Regions from separate parts of the Methylocella tundrae genome, predicted to be linked through region 2. Evidence: predicted binding sites of a transcription regulator. Region 2 holds the regulator's gene; each other region holds the start of a gene.
The links. The regulator LexA, encoded in region 2, represses DNA repair genes until DNA is damaged. The targets are predictions, from matches to a motif close to TGTTCNNNNTGTGTTCNG.

Region 1 (4,184 bases), 1.9 Mb from region 2:
TAAGTTAGAGCATGATGTCGCCCGAAAAATCTGCACCTTTTCGGCGTCATGCTTTAATCCAGCGCTTTCGCGAGCCTGTAGCCGCTTTTCCTGAAGCCGAGGAGAAGAGCCTCCTTCAGCCGGGGGTAAAACGGCCGCACGAGCGCGCCAAGAGCAGCCGAGGCGACCAACGCGCCAATCACAACCGCGCCGGTTTTGACCGGACCATCGGGCCGCTCATGAAGCGCGGCGGCGATCCAGAGCTCCAGCGGGAAATGGAAAGCGTAGATTGCGAAGGTCAGGGCGCCCGCGTGGCGGATCGCTCGTTCGGCCGGTCTCAGCAGGCGTCCGAGTCGCCCAGCGATGGCCATCGCCCCTAGAAGATGAAGGCAGATCAAGGCTCCGACCAAATTTTGCCAGAGGAAATTCTCGGCGATATTGAGATAACGATCAGCTACATTGGCGCCGAGCAGCAGGCGCTGCATTGAGAACAGCCACGGACTGACGTGGAGCGTCTTCAATGCGAAGATCAGGGCTGGCGCTCCAAGGTAAAGCGCGAGGCCCCAGCCTGGGCTCAACTTTAACTTGTCCCGCCTCTGGTAGAGCCATACGCCGAATAGCCATCCAGGCATGAGAAGCAGGATCTGCGGACCCGCGAAAAGTGCGACCGCCGCGACGATCCAGTTGCGCCACGCGCGCGGCGAAAACATGAACGCTGCGAAAATGGCGTAATACCAGGCGATATATCCAATCGACCACAGTGGAATGTTCGAAAGCGGGGAGACTTCGAGGAACCAGGTCTGGTTTTGAAATATGGCTGTCAGGAAGAGCCGCAGCAGGGGATTGTCGAATCCCATATACTCGCCCCAATCCTCATAGGGCGCCGGGGACAGGCGTAATCCGATGCCGTCGAGGATAAAGGTCAGCGCCAGCGCCGGCAACACGATAGACCACAATCTGGCGAGGCGCGACGCGCTATAAACAGCGAGACTGCGTTCGCGCGTCGCCACGACATAGGCGATGACAAAACCTGACAATACGAACGTCGCCTCGATCGCCTCCAGTCCCAAACTGAACTTGAGCCAGTCTCCACCCATCTGCGTCACAAGTCCATGGGAGATGACTATACTCAGCACTGCCAGGAAACGAAACAGGTCAATGTAAAGCGACAATCCTGGAGCCATAGAGCCAGCCTCAATCCTGGAAGAACGGGAGATCTAAACCAAAAATAATACCGTCAAGACGCGGAGAATTCCTGGGATATGATTTCAGCGACGCGCCGAAGACGCGAGAATGACGGCATATTGTGTGCATTTTTTGGCCTATTCTTGGAGATCTTCGCCGCGCTGCCCTGCTCAAGCTCCGTTCCCCGATTGTTCTTGCTGGTCCGCGAGATCTCCGTTAAGCTGAGTATAAGCTGAGAAATGAGGCGTCTCCATGGTCGTCAGAATCGCGACAGTCGCTTTCGAAGGCATCGAGGCTCGGCCCGTCGACGTTCAGGTGCAGATCGCCAACGGCAACGTCGCCTTCACCGTTGTCGGACTCGGCGACAAGGCGGTCGCTGAATCGCGCGAACGCGTGCGCGCCGCCCTCAACGCCTCGGGCCTCGCGCTCCCGGCCAAGCGCATTACCGTCAATCTCGCGCCCGCCGATCTGCCGAAGGAGGGCAGCCATTATGATTTGCCGATTGCGCTCGGGGTCATGGCGGCGATCGGGGCGATCCCTCCCGACGCGTTGCAAAATTATACGGTGCTCGGCGAGCTCGCGCTCGATGGGACGATCACGGCGGTGACCGGCGTTCTTCCCGCGGCGATGGCCGCCAATGCGCGCGGGCAGGGGCTGATCTGCCCGCATGACAGCGGCGCGGAGGCGGCCTGGGCAAGTCAGGATCTTGACGTGCTGGCGCCGATCTCCCTGATCCAGCTCGTCAATCATTTCAAGGGTCTTCAGGTCATGGCCGCGCCGCGCCCGGCGATCCGGCAGGCGGGGGGAGCTTTGCCGGACCTTCGCGACGTCAAGGGCCAGGAAAGCGCCAAACGCGCGCTCGAAATCGCCGCGGCGGGCGGCCATAATCTGCTTTTCAACGGACCGCCCGGCGCCGGCAAGTCCATGCTCGCGGCGCGCCTCCCCTCGATTTTGCCGCCGTTGACGCCGCGCGAATTGCTGGAGGTTTCGCTCATTCATTCGATCTCCGGCGACCTTGCGGGCGGCGCCTTGACCGATCGCCGTCCGTTCCGCGCGCCCCATCATTCCGCATCGATGGCGGCTCTCGTCGGAGGCGGCGCGCGCGCGCGGCCGGGAGAGATTTCTCTCGCCCATCATGGCGTGCTTTTTCTCGATGAATTGCCAGAATTTCAGCCGCAGGTCCTCGACAGCCTGCGCCAGCCGATAGAGACCGGCGAGGTGGCGATCGCCCGCGCGAACCATCGCGTCATCTATCCCGCGCGCTTTCAGCTTGTCGCCGCGATGAACCCTTGCCGTTGCGGTCATGCGACCGACCCGGGATTTGCCTGCAATCGCCAACCAAATGCGCGATGCATCGCGCAATATCAGTCGCGCCTATCAGGGCCTTTGCTGGACCGCATCGACCTTCACGTCGAGGCGCCCGCCGTCGCCGCAGCCGATTTGATGCTGCCGCCGCCCGCCGAAGGGTCCGCCGAGGTCGCCGCGCGGGTCGCCGCGGCGCGGGCGATTCAGGCGCGCCGCTATGCCGAGCTTGGCCTCCAGGGCGTAGGCTCCAATGCCGCCGCTCCATCCGCCGTCATTGAACAGGTCGCGCAACCGGACGCCGGCGGCCTCGCCCTTGTCCAGGAAGCCTCCGACCGGCTCCGTCTCTCGGCTCGAGGATTCCACCGCATTTTGAAGCTCGCCCGCACGATCGCGGATCTCGACGGGGCGGGGACCGTCGGCAGTCTGCATCTGGCAGAAGCGCTCTCCTACCGCGTCGATGCGACGCGCCAGTTACGGGCCGCTTGACCTAACTGTGAAGGTCACGCTTCGTCTGGACGTCTCAGAAACGTGCTACACAAGCGTGAGGCTCATTGGATGCGGTCTGGACAGGCGCCTCTACGCGAGGCGCGCAATGGAGAGAATAATGGATGTCGCCGCTCCGGTTACGGCAGACGCATTGAAATCGGCGCGCGCCAGCGCGACGGCTTTGCGCGACTGGATAGTCGAGAGAGCGCTTCCCCTCTGGTCGACGATCGGCTTCGACGCGCAGCGGGGCGTCTTTCAGGAACGCCTTGACTGGAGCGGACGGCCAGTCGAGACGGTCCCGCGCCGCGCCATGGTGCAAGCCCGGCAGATCTATGTCTTTGCCCATGCGGCGCATCTTGGCTGGTTCCCCGAAGGCGGGCGACTGGCCGAGATCGCGATGAGTTCGCTTTTGCAGAAGTTCCGCGAGGCGGGCGGCGGATCCGGCGGCTTCGCCTTTTCAGTCAGCACGGAGGGCCGCGTCGTCTCGACGGCGCGCGACGCTTACGCGCATGCCTTCATCCTCTTCGCCATCGCCTGGCTCTATCGCCTTAATGGCGATCCGCGGCTAATTGGCCACGCTGACGAGACGATCGCCTTCATTGACGCGGCGCTCGAAGATCGCGCGCATGGCGGTCTCTACGACCAAAGCCCGGTTCATGACCGCAACAAGCGGCAAAATCCGCATATGCACCTGCTCGAGGCCTATCTCGCGCTGGAGGGCGGCGCTCCCGGCCGCGGCTACGGCGAACGCGCCAAGAGCCTCGTCGATCTTTTCAAGACTCATTTGTTCCGCGAGGATCCCGGCGTCCTGCTCGAATATTTCGCCGAGGACTGGAGCGCTCATCCCGATCCGCTGAAGCGCGGCGTCTTTGAACCCGGACATCATTTCGAGTGGGTCTGGCTTTTGGCAGAATATGAGAAACTCACCGGCGAGGATCTGCGGCGGTGGATTTTGCCGCTCGATCGCATCGCCCGGCGCAATGGGCTCGCGGAAGACGGGATGATCTTTGATGAAGTCGACAGCGAGATGCGCGTTCTGAAACGCTCGCACCGGATCTGGCCGCATACGGAAGCGGCGAAGGCGGCGGTCGCCCGGTGGGAGATGGGCGACGACGCTTCGCCGCGCTTCGCCGCCGCGATGATCGACGCGCTGCGGACAGGTTTTCTCGACAGGCCATTCGTCGGCGGCTGGACCGATCATATCAGCGCGGACGGAAGCCCTCTTGTCG
Region 2 (4,184 bases):
GTCCGGCTTTCAATACGCCGCGCGCCGCCCTTTGAGGCGGGAGCCTATGTCAGGCTCAAGGCGCGGCTGCTTCCACCGGCCCACGCCAGTCTTCCGGGGGGCTATGATTTTGCCAAGGACGCTTGGTTTGCCGGCATCGGAGGCGTCGGCAATGCGTTAGGCCGCATCGAAACCGCCGCGCCGCCCGCGCCGCCCGGTTTGGCGCTGCGAACCATGATGGCGCTCGATCGCGGGCGCAACGCGCTGGCCCGCCGCATCGACCAGATCGTCGGCGGCGACGCGGGAGCAATCGCCGCCGCCATGGTAACCGGCAAACGCGATCTTTTGTCCGATGCGGCCAAGGACGTCATCCGCGAGGCCGGCATTTTTCACATCATCACGATTTCCGGCGTCCAGATGACGCTGGTCGCCGCTATTTTTTTCGTCGGTTTTCGCCGGCTTCTGGCTTTAAGCCCGACGCTGGCCCTGCGCTATCCGATCAAGAAATGGTCGGCGGCCCTCGCTATGGCCGGCGCGGTTTTTTACGACGTCGCGACGGGGTCCCGGGTCGGGACCGAGCGCGCACTGTTCATGACGTTGATCATGCTCGGCGCGGTGCTTCTCGACCGTCAGGCCTTGACCATGCGGAATCTTGCCTTCGCCGCGCTGATCGTCATTCTGACCGAGCCGGAATCAATCATGGGCGCGAGCTTTCAGCTATCTTTCGCCGCGGTCGCCGCGCTGGTCGCGGTCTATGAGGCGCGTATGGCCGCCGCCGCCGCCGATCGCGAAGATGGGCTGATTCTGCGCGCTCGCGCCGTCGAAGGCGAGCGCCTGCGGCTCTTCTGGCGCGCCTGCAAAAATCTGCTGGCGCGTGGCCCCGGAGGTCTTTTGTTCGCGACCTTTTGCGCCACCGCCGCGACGGCCTCTTTCATGGCCTATAATTTTCACGAGCTCAGCCCCTATGTGCTGATCGGCAATCCGCTGACCCTGACCGTGATCGAGGTTTTCGCAGTGCCCGGGGCGCTTATCGGAACATTGCTCTATCCGCTCGGACTTGACGCATGGGTCTGGCGATATGTCGGGCTTGGCATCGACGGCATCATGTGGGCGGCGGCGGAAATCGGAAGGCTGCCGGGGGCGACCCTCCATCTGCCCGCCTTCGCGCCCTGGTCCATCATCTTCCTGACCCTCGCAATGCTCTGTTCCGTGCTGTGGCGGACCGCCGTTTTTCGCGCGATGGCTTTGCCGCTCGCAGTTATCGGCGTGTGGGGCGCGCTCTGCGGACCCTCGTTCGACATGGCGGTCGCCCCGAACGGCGAAGCCGCAGCGTTTCGCGGGCGGGATGGCCGGCTCGCGGTCATCGCGTCGCGCCCGAGCCTTTTTGCTTCGGAGCAGTGGCTTCGCGCCGACGCCGACGGCCGCCCCGCGCGCGAGGCGGTGAAAAAAGCCGCCTGCGACAAGGTTGGCTGCGTTGGATATCTCGCGGATGGCCGTTCCCTGTCGCTGGTGTTCGACAAAGCTGCGTTCGCCGAAGATTGCGGGCGCGCCGACATCATCGTGACGCCGCTCTTCGCGCCGGCGGGCTGCGCCGCGGGCCTTGTCATCGATCGGGGGGAACTGAAAGAAACCGGCGCCATAACCTTGTCGTTTACCGCGTCCGGCGTCGCAAGGCGCGCGGCTCGAACGCCGGACGAGGACCGCCCCTGGTCTCCTGCGCCCAGGCGAAAATGGGGCCCAAGCTCGCGTTCGTTCGCAGCGTCGCGGCCAACGCGGGCCGCATCTTCCGATCTTGACCCTTCCAGCGTCGCGCGGGACGCTGGCGAGGCGCGGGGCGCCGTCGAGGACGAAGACGGCGACGCCTCGCCGCTTGAGTAGGCGCGCAAGCTGCCAAACATCACGCTTTAATAACGGCGAATGAGGCTGACGAGCTTGCCTTGAATGCGCACGCGGTCCGGTCCGAAAATGCGCGTCTCATAGGCGGGATTTGCGGCTTCGAGCGCGATCGAGGCGCCGCGCCGGCGCAGCCGCTTCAGCGTCGCCTCCTCGTCGTCGATCAGCGCGACGACAATGTCGCCCGTTTCCGCCGTGTCCTGCTTGCGGATCACTACCGTGTCGGCGTCGAATATTCCGGCCTCGATCATTGAGTCGCCGCGCACTTCAAGGGCGTAATGTTCGCCTTGCGGCAGCATCTCCGGCGGCAGGCTGATGGTGTGGCTGCGGTTCTGCAGGGCCGTAATCGGCGTGCCCGCGGCGATTCGCCCCATGACCGGGATGGCGACGGTCCCCCGAGGGCCGTCTTCTTCTTCCCGGCTCGGGCTCGCAGGCAAGGAGCGCACCCGCCCAAGATTGCCTTCGATGACGCTCGGCTCGAATTTCTTGTTCCGGTTGAGCTCCGGCGGCGTCGAAGAATCGGGCATGCGCAATACCTCCAGCGCCCGCGCCCGGTTGGGCAGGCGCCGGATGAAGCCACGCTCCTCAAGCGCGATGATCAGACGATGAATTCCCGACTTCGACCGCAGGTCGAGCGCGTCCTTCATCTCGTCGAAAGAGGGGGGCACGCCCGTCTCCTTGAGCCGCTCATGGATGAAGCGCAACAGCTCGCTTTGCTTTTTCGTCAACATCGGCTCTGACTTTCTCGTAAACGATCTGCACGTCCCGCCGCGGCGGCGCGGGCGCGCTTTAGCTGGCGCTTCCGCGGCAAGCTCCGACTCTGTGTTCAAAGGTTAAGCGTGGCCGCTGCCGCAAGGCCAGGGATAAAACAGGGCGCAGGGCGATAGCGAAGCGCAAAACCGATGGATCGCGGATCATGGGCGGCCAGTAAACTCGCACAAAGAGTGAACAGACCATATCTGTTCGCGCTGCGTTCCGCAAGGCGCCTGATGCGAGACCCCGGCGCTTTTTTGCGCGCTGGGCACGACGGATCGTTCACGGAACTTTCAGCTTTGCCATACGTTGATGTAAACGGCCGGCGCACGGCGTCTCTTCTTCGCCGAGTGGTTCCGGCCTCTTACGAGAGGAGACCACGCATGGATCGACCGCTGCAGATCGTATTCCGCGACATACAGCACTCCGAGGCCCTCGCGAAGCTCATCGAGGAGAGAGTGCAACGGCTCGAACATATTTACGCGCACATCATCGGGTGCCGCGTGGTCGCGGGCGCGTCTCATCGCGGACCGAGGAATACGGTGGCGCCGCTCGCCCTCTGCGTCGAAGTCGAGGTGCCCGGCCGGCCGTTGATCGTCGCAAAGTCGGAAGCGAAGCGGAAAGGCCAGCAGAACACACTCGTCCATCGCGTTTTCGACGCTGTTCAGCGCCAGCTTGAGCAGCTTGCCGAGATCATCAAGGGAAATGTGAAGCGGCACGAGAACGGTATCGAGTCGGGCGTCGTGGTGCGTCTGTTTCCCGAGCAGGACCATGGCTTCGTGGAGGTGAAAGGCGGCCCGGATCTTTACTTCTCCCGCAGCTGCGTGATGCGGGGAAGCTTCGACAATCTGAAGATCGGCGCCATGGTGCATTTCACGCGCGCCGCTGCGGAAGGGGTGATGGGCCCCCAGGCCAGCGCCGTCTATGTGTTGGAGCAGCGCGAGACGGGACGCGACAAAGCGGCGCGACCGGCAGGCGCGCTTGAGCCGATCGTGACCGGCGCCTGACCATTTGCGTGCAGGATGCGGATTCGAGCGGGGCCGCGCATGTCGCGGCCCCGGTTTTTTTAGTGAGCGTCGCCGCGAAACGGCGTGGCGGTCTCGCCTGCGCTCAGGCGATCGCCTTTTCGTAGAGTTGCTCGACATATTCCCAGTTGATGAGATTATCGACGAACGCCTTGAGGTAATCCGGCCGGCGATTGCGATAATCGATGTAGTAGGAATGTTCCCACACATCGACGCCAAGGATCGGAGCGGCGCCATGAATCAGCGGATTTTCGCCGTTCGGCGTCTTGCTCACGATGATCTTGCCGTCCTTAACGGAGAGCCAGGCCCAGCCCGAGCCGAACTGCGTGAGGCCGGCCTGGATGAAGTCTTCCTTTGCTTTCGCGACCGACCCGAGGCTGTCGATAATGGCTTTTTCGATCTTGCCGGGAATAGCGCCGCCGCCATTTGGCTTCAACCAGTTCCAGAAATGAAGATGGTTGTAGTGTTGCGCCGCATTGTTGAACAAAGGAGCGTTCTTGCCGAATGAGTCCTTGACGACGTCTTCCAGCGACT
Region 3 (4,184 bases), 1.4 Mb from region 2:
TGCGCGAGAATATGCACGCGCCCGACGTCGGGCGTTTCCGTCAATAGACGGATGACTTTCGCCAAAGCGTCGCGCGAGACCGTCGCGCTCTCCTTGGCTGCGCCATAGTCGAGCAAATTATTCGTCGAGGGCCAGGTGAAAAGCACTGGCACGCCGCCAAAGCGGCCATCCTGCACGATTTGGGCGAGACGGAAACGCGCCTCGTCATAGCCCGTATTGAAGCCATGCACATAAAGCAGAATGTCGCGATTGGAGCCGATGCGACCCGAAAGGTGTGACGCAAGCTCCGTCAGAAAGGCGGTCTCGTCGAGGCTGCGGCGCTTCACCAGTGCAAAATGGCGTGAGGGATCCGGCGCTCCGATCGAGGGACGCTCCAACTGTCCGACCTGGTGGCCAGGGGGCACGCCGATCATTTGCAGTGAATCACGCATCTCGCCATCGTTGCCGGCTTCGCTCAAGGCGCCGCTCTCGCCCTTGCGCGTCGAGACGACAAACATCGAAACGGGGCGCGGACCTGCGGCGGAATCGGCGATTTCCATTCCCGCCGAACCACAGCCCGAAAGGGCAAGCGCGCAAAGGCCGGCGATCAGGAAAGCCCAAACCGCGCAAGGCGAGCCTTCGGCCGTTCCTCGCCGCGCCGCGCATGAAAAGGCCAGCCGCATCTCATTGTCTCTTCTGGTACAACTGCATCCGCCACATGTAGACGGGGATCACGGCGATTTTCGAGCATCTATCAACGCATCGAAACTTAACGAAAGCTTAACGAGGTCCTTTTAGCCTCATGTCTGAATGGCCTCCGATCATGTCGGGAATGCGACCGCCGCCGTTAGCACGCGGCCCGGGCGCGCCGCTGCGCATTCTCGTCACCGGTTTTGCCGGCTTTCCAGGCTCACCCAAAAATCCAACGGCGAAAATGATGGCGGCGCTCGCGAGCTATCGGTTGCGCCTCGCGCTCACCGGCATTCGCCTCGAGCCCCGTGTCTTGCCCGTGATCTATGCCGAGATCGCGCCGCGTCTCGTCCGCCTCCAGAAAGAGATCGCGCCGGATGCGATTTTACATTTCGGCGTCGCGACGCGGCGGACGAAGTTTTGCGTCGAAGCGCGAGCCCTGAACCGGGTGAGCATCCTGCATCTGGACGCAAGCGGCGCAACGGCGCCTCGCCGCGCCATTATCGCGGGGGCCCCGATGAGCCTGACATCGAGCGTCCCCTGCGGACTGATCGCGGCTGAGCTGCGCCGCAACGGATTTGCGGCCGCCGTTTCGACCGACGCCGGCGACTATGTCTGCAACCAGACCTTGTTTCTCTCGCTCAACCAAGGTCACATGCAGCAAAATCATGCCCCTCTTGTCGGCTTCGTTCATGTTCCGCCTCTCGCCGTGCGCTATCGGCGAGGGAAGGGGCGCTTCAGTCTCGATGATGCGGTCCGCGCCGCGCTCGTCGCCATTCGCATTTTGGCGCCCGCGCTGCGTTCGCGGCGAGCGCTCATTCATCGCCCCGCGCCGTAGTTGCAAGCAATGGATTCAGCTTCAACTGAATTTCTGACGGCGCTGCTCCAGATCATCTGGATCGACATTGTTCTTTCCGACGATAATGCGCTCGTCATCGCTATGGCCAGCCGCTCCTTGCCGAAACGGCAGCGCCGCTGGGCCATCGTGCTCGGCGCCAGCGCCGCCGTGCTTTTGCGCATCATTTACACGCTGCTGTTTTTGCAGGCGCTGGCGCTTCCTTTCATCAAGATCGCCGGTGGCGCGATTTTGATGATGATCGCCATACGTCTTGTCGGCGAGGAGGAGCGCGAGGAAGAAGCGGCCGCCCCAACCTCGATTTGGAGCTCGATCCGCATCATCGTCATAGCTGACGCCGTGATGTCGCTCGACAATGTCATCGCCGTCGCCGGGGCTGCGCAAGGGTCGATGGCGCTGATTATTTTCGGGCTCGTTCTGTCGATTCCACTGGTCGTTCTTGGTTCGACTTTTTTGATCGCGCTGTTGGAGCGGTTTCCCGCCCTCGTCTGGATCGGCGCCGGCATCCTCGGCTGGGTCGCCGGTGAACTCATCGGCTCTGATCCGGCGCTGGCAGGCTTTTTACGAAAAAATGCCGTGGTCGTCGAGACTTGGCAATTTGCCGCCGTGGCGGCGGCCATGGTCCTGTTTTTCTCAGGGTTACGCGTCCGCCGCAAAGCTTCGGCGTAACTCGCCGCCTGGCTTGCGCCGGGCTAGGCTGATGTTGGCACGAGGTCAAAATCGCCTTGACTCTCGCGCCTGAAGCGGGAATCTATAAGAACAAATAGAGAACTAACCCGCAGTTTCATCATGGAGCAGGCCGATGTCGCCAGGCGGCAGATCGGAACGGCTGGATTTTTTGCGTCAAAAGATCGCCCGCGCCGAAAATAGCGTCGCTTTCGCGCAAAGAAATCTCGGCGAGGATTGCAGCCTCGACAGGATGCTGGGCGGCGGCTTGCGCTGCGGCGCTTTGCATGAGATCGCGCCGGGACGAGCCGGCGACGGCGCGGCGGCGTCCGGTTTCGCGCTGGCGCTATCCGCTCGCCTGGCCGCGAAAGCGCCCGCCGGCCGCTCCGCCATCATCTGGATCGTCGAGGATTTCGCCGGCCTTGAAGGGGGCGCGCCTTATGGACCGGGGCTCGCCCTCCATGGCGTCGATCCCGCCCGCCTTATCCTCGTGCATACGGCGAGCGCAAAGGACAGCCTGTGGACCATGGAGGAGGCCTTGAAATGCCGTGCCGCCGCGGCGGTGATCGGCGAAATATGGAATCTCGAGAAGATTTACAGCCTCACCGCCTCCCGCCGTCTCGCCCTCGCGGCGCAGGCGAGCGGCGGCGCCGGCCTGATGCTGGCCGCCGGAATGGCGGGCGGAGGGGAGCGGCTGTCCTCATGCGCGCACACGCGCTTCGAGGTTTTTGCGCACAAAGGGATTTACGCGCGGGGCTCGCCCTTGGCTGGTTTGCCGCTGCCGGGTCTTGCCTGCTGGTCTGTGCGCATCGTCAAGGCGCGCGCGGTCGAACGCGCCAATGGCGCCGATCCCGTCGCCATTTTCTGGGATCATGAAGAGGGCTGTTTCCGTGACGCGTTTCCTCTCCGTCTCATTGCCAACGCTCGCGACCGACCGCATCATCCGGCTGATGCGCGCGCAGGGTTTGGTCAAACCGCCTGAGGCGCCTCTGGCGACAGCCGCTAAAATCAACGGCGCGCAAAAGCTCGCAGCGCTCGATGCGCGGGGGCAAGCTCTCGGTCTCAAGCCTGGCATGACCTTGCCCGATGCGCGCGCCATGCATCCAACCCTCATCTGCGCCGACGCCGACCCAGAGGCGGAAGCAAGGACGCTGGCGCATATCGCAGACTGGTGCCGCCGCTTCACCCCTCTTGCGGCTCTCGATGCGCCGGACGGCGTCATGCTCGACGTCAGCGGCGCCGCGCATCTTTTTGGCGGCGAGGCGCGCCTTCTCGCCGAAATCGAGACACGGCTTCAAACTCAGGGCTTTTTCGCCAGGGCGGCTTTGGCGTCGACGCCAGAAGCGGCTTTCGCCCTTGCGCGCTATGGCGGCGCGCGGATCGACGCCCGCATCCTGCCACTGGGGCTCGACGCGGCGGAACTCGCCCATCGTCTTGGGGATCTGCCGCTCGCCGCCTTGCGGCTCGATCAGGCGACGCTCAAAGCGCTCGCGGAAGCGGGCCTGCGCCGCCTTTGCGACATCCTAATGCGCCCGCGCGCGCCGATCGCCGCCCGCTGCGGCGCTCTTCTTTATGCCCGGCTCGATGGATTGCTCGGCCGCGCGAAGACTCCCATATCGCCGCGTTTCGAAGCGCCGGCCTTCATGACGGAGCGGCGTTTTCTCGATGGCGTTTTGCGGCGCGAAGACATCGAAGCTTCGATCCTGTCGCTGGCGCAGGATCTTTCCGTCCTGTTGACGCGGCATGGCGAAGGCGCGCGGCGGCTCAGGGCCAGCCTGTTTCGCGTCGACGGCATGGTCAAACATTTCGAGGTCGGCGCGAGCCGGCCCTTGCGCGAGCCCGGTCTTATCGCAAAACTCTTTCGCGAACGCTTCGAGGCCGCCAGCATCGCCAATGACGGCGACGCCTTCGACGCCGGCTACGGCTTCGACGTCATCCGGCTCGCAGCGCTTGTCGTCGAACGTAAGGATCCGGAGCAAACCGGATGGAGCGA

Region 1: SIN04_RS08170 (YifB family Mg chelatase-like AAA ATPase) is a predicted target of LexA. The motif match lies at 1,343-1,360, and genes of this name have one in related genera.
Region 3: SIN04_RS05560 (ImuA family protein) is a predicted target of LexA. The motif match lies at 2,281-2,298, and genes of this name have one in related genera.

What each region holds. Positions count from the first base shown of each region.
Region 1 is NZ_CP139089.1:1,230,786-1,234,969, reverse strand. Features, by position in the region: gene SIN04_RS08175 (acyltransferase family protein) at 54-1,151, opposite strand; gene SIN04_RS08170 (YifB family Mg chelatase-like AAA ATPase) at 1,417-2,955, shown strand; gene SIN04_RS08165 (AGE family epimerase/isomerase) at 3,074-4,184, shown strand, end outside.
Region 2 is NZ_CP139089.1:3,152,336-3,156,519, forward strand. Features, by position in the region: gene SIN04_RS16815 (ComEC/Rec2 family competence protein) at 1-1,857, shown strand, start outside; gene lexA (transcriptional repressor LexA) at 1,884-2,603, opposite strand; gene SIN04_RS16825 (HPF/RaiA family ribosome-associated protein) at 3,009-3,632, shown strand; gene SIN04_RS16830 (superoxide dismutase) at 3,736-4,184, opposite strand, start outside.
Region 3 is NZ_CP139089.1:651,233-655,416, forward strand. Features, by position in the region: gene SIN04_RS05545 (alpha/beta hydrolase) at 1-662, opposite strand, end outside; gene SIN04_RS05550 (hypothetical protein) at 803-1,507, shown strand; gene SIN04_RS05555 (TerC family protein) at 1,517-2,194, shown strand; gene SIN04_RS05560 (ImuA family protein) at 2,328-3,173, shown strand; gene SIN04_RS05565 (DNA polymerase Y family protein) at 3,082-4,184, shown strand, end outside.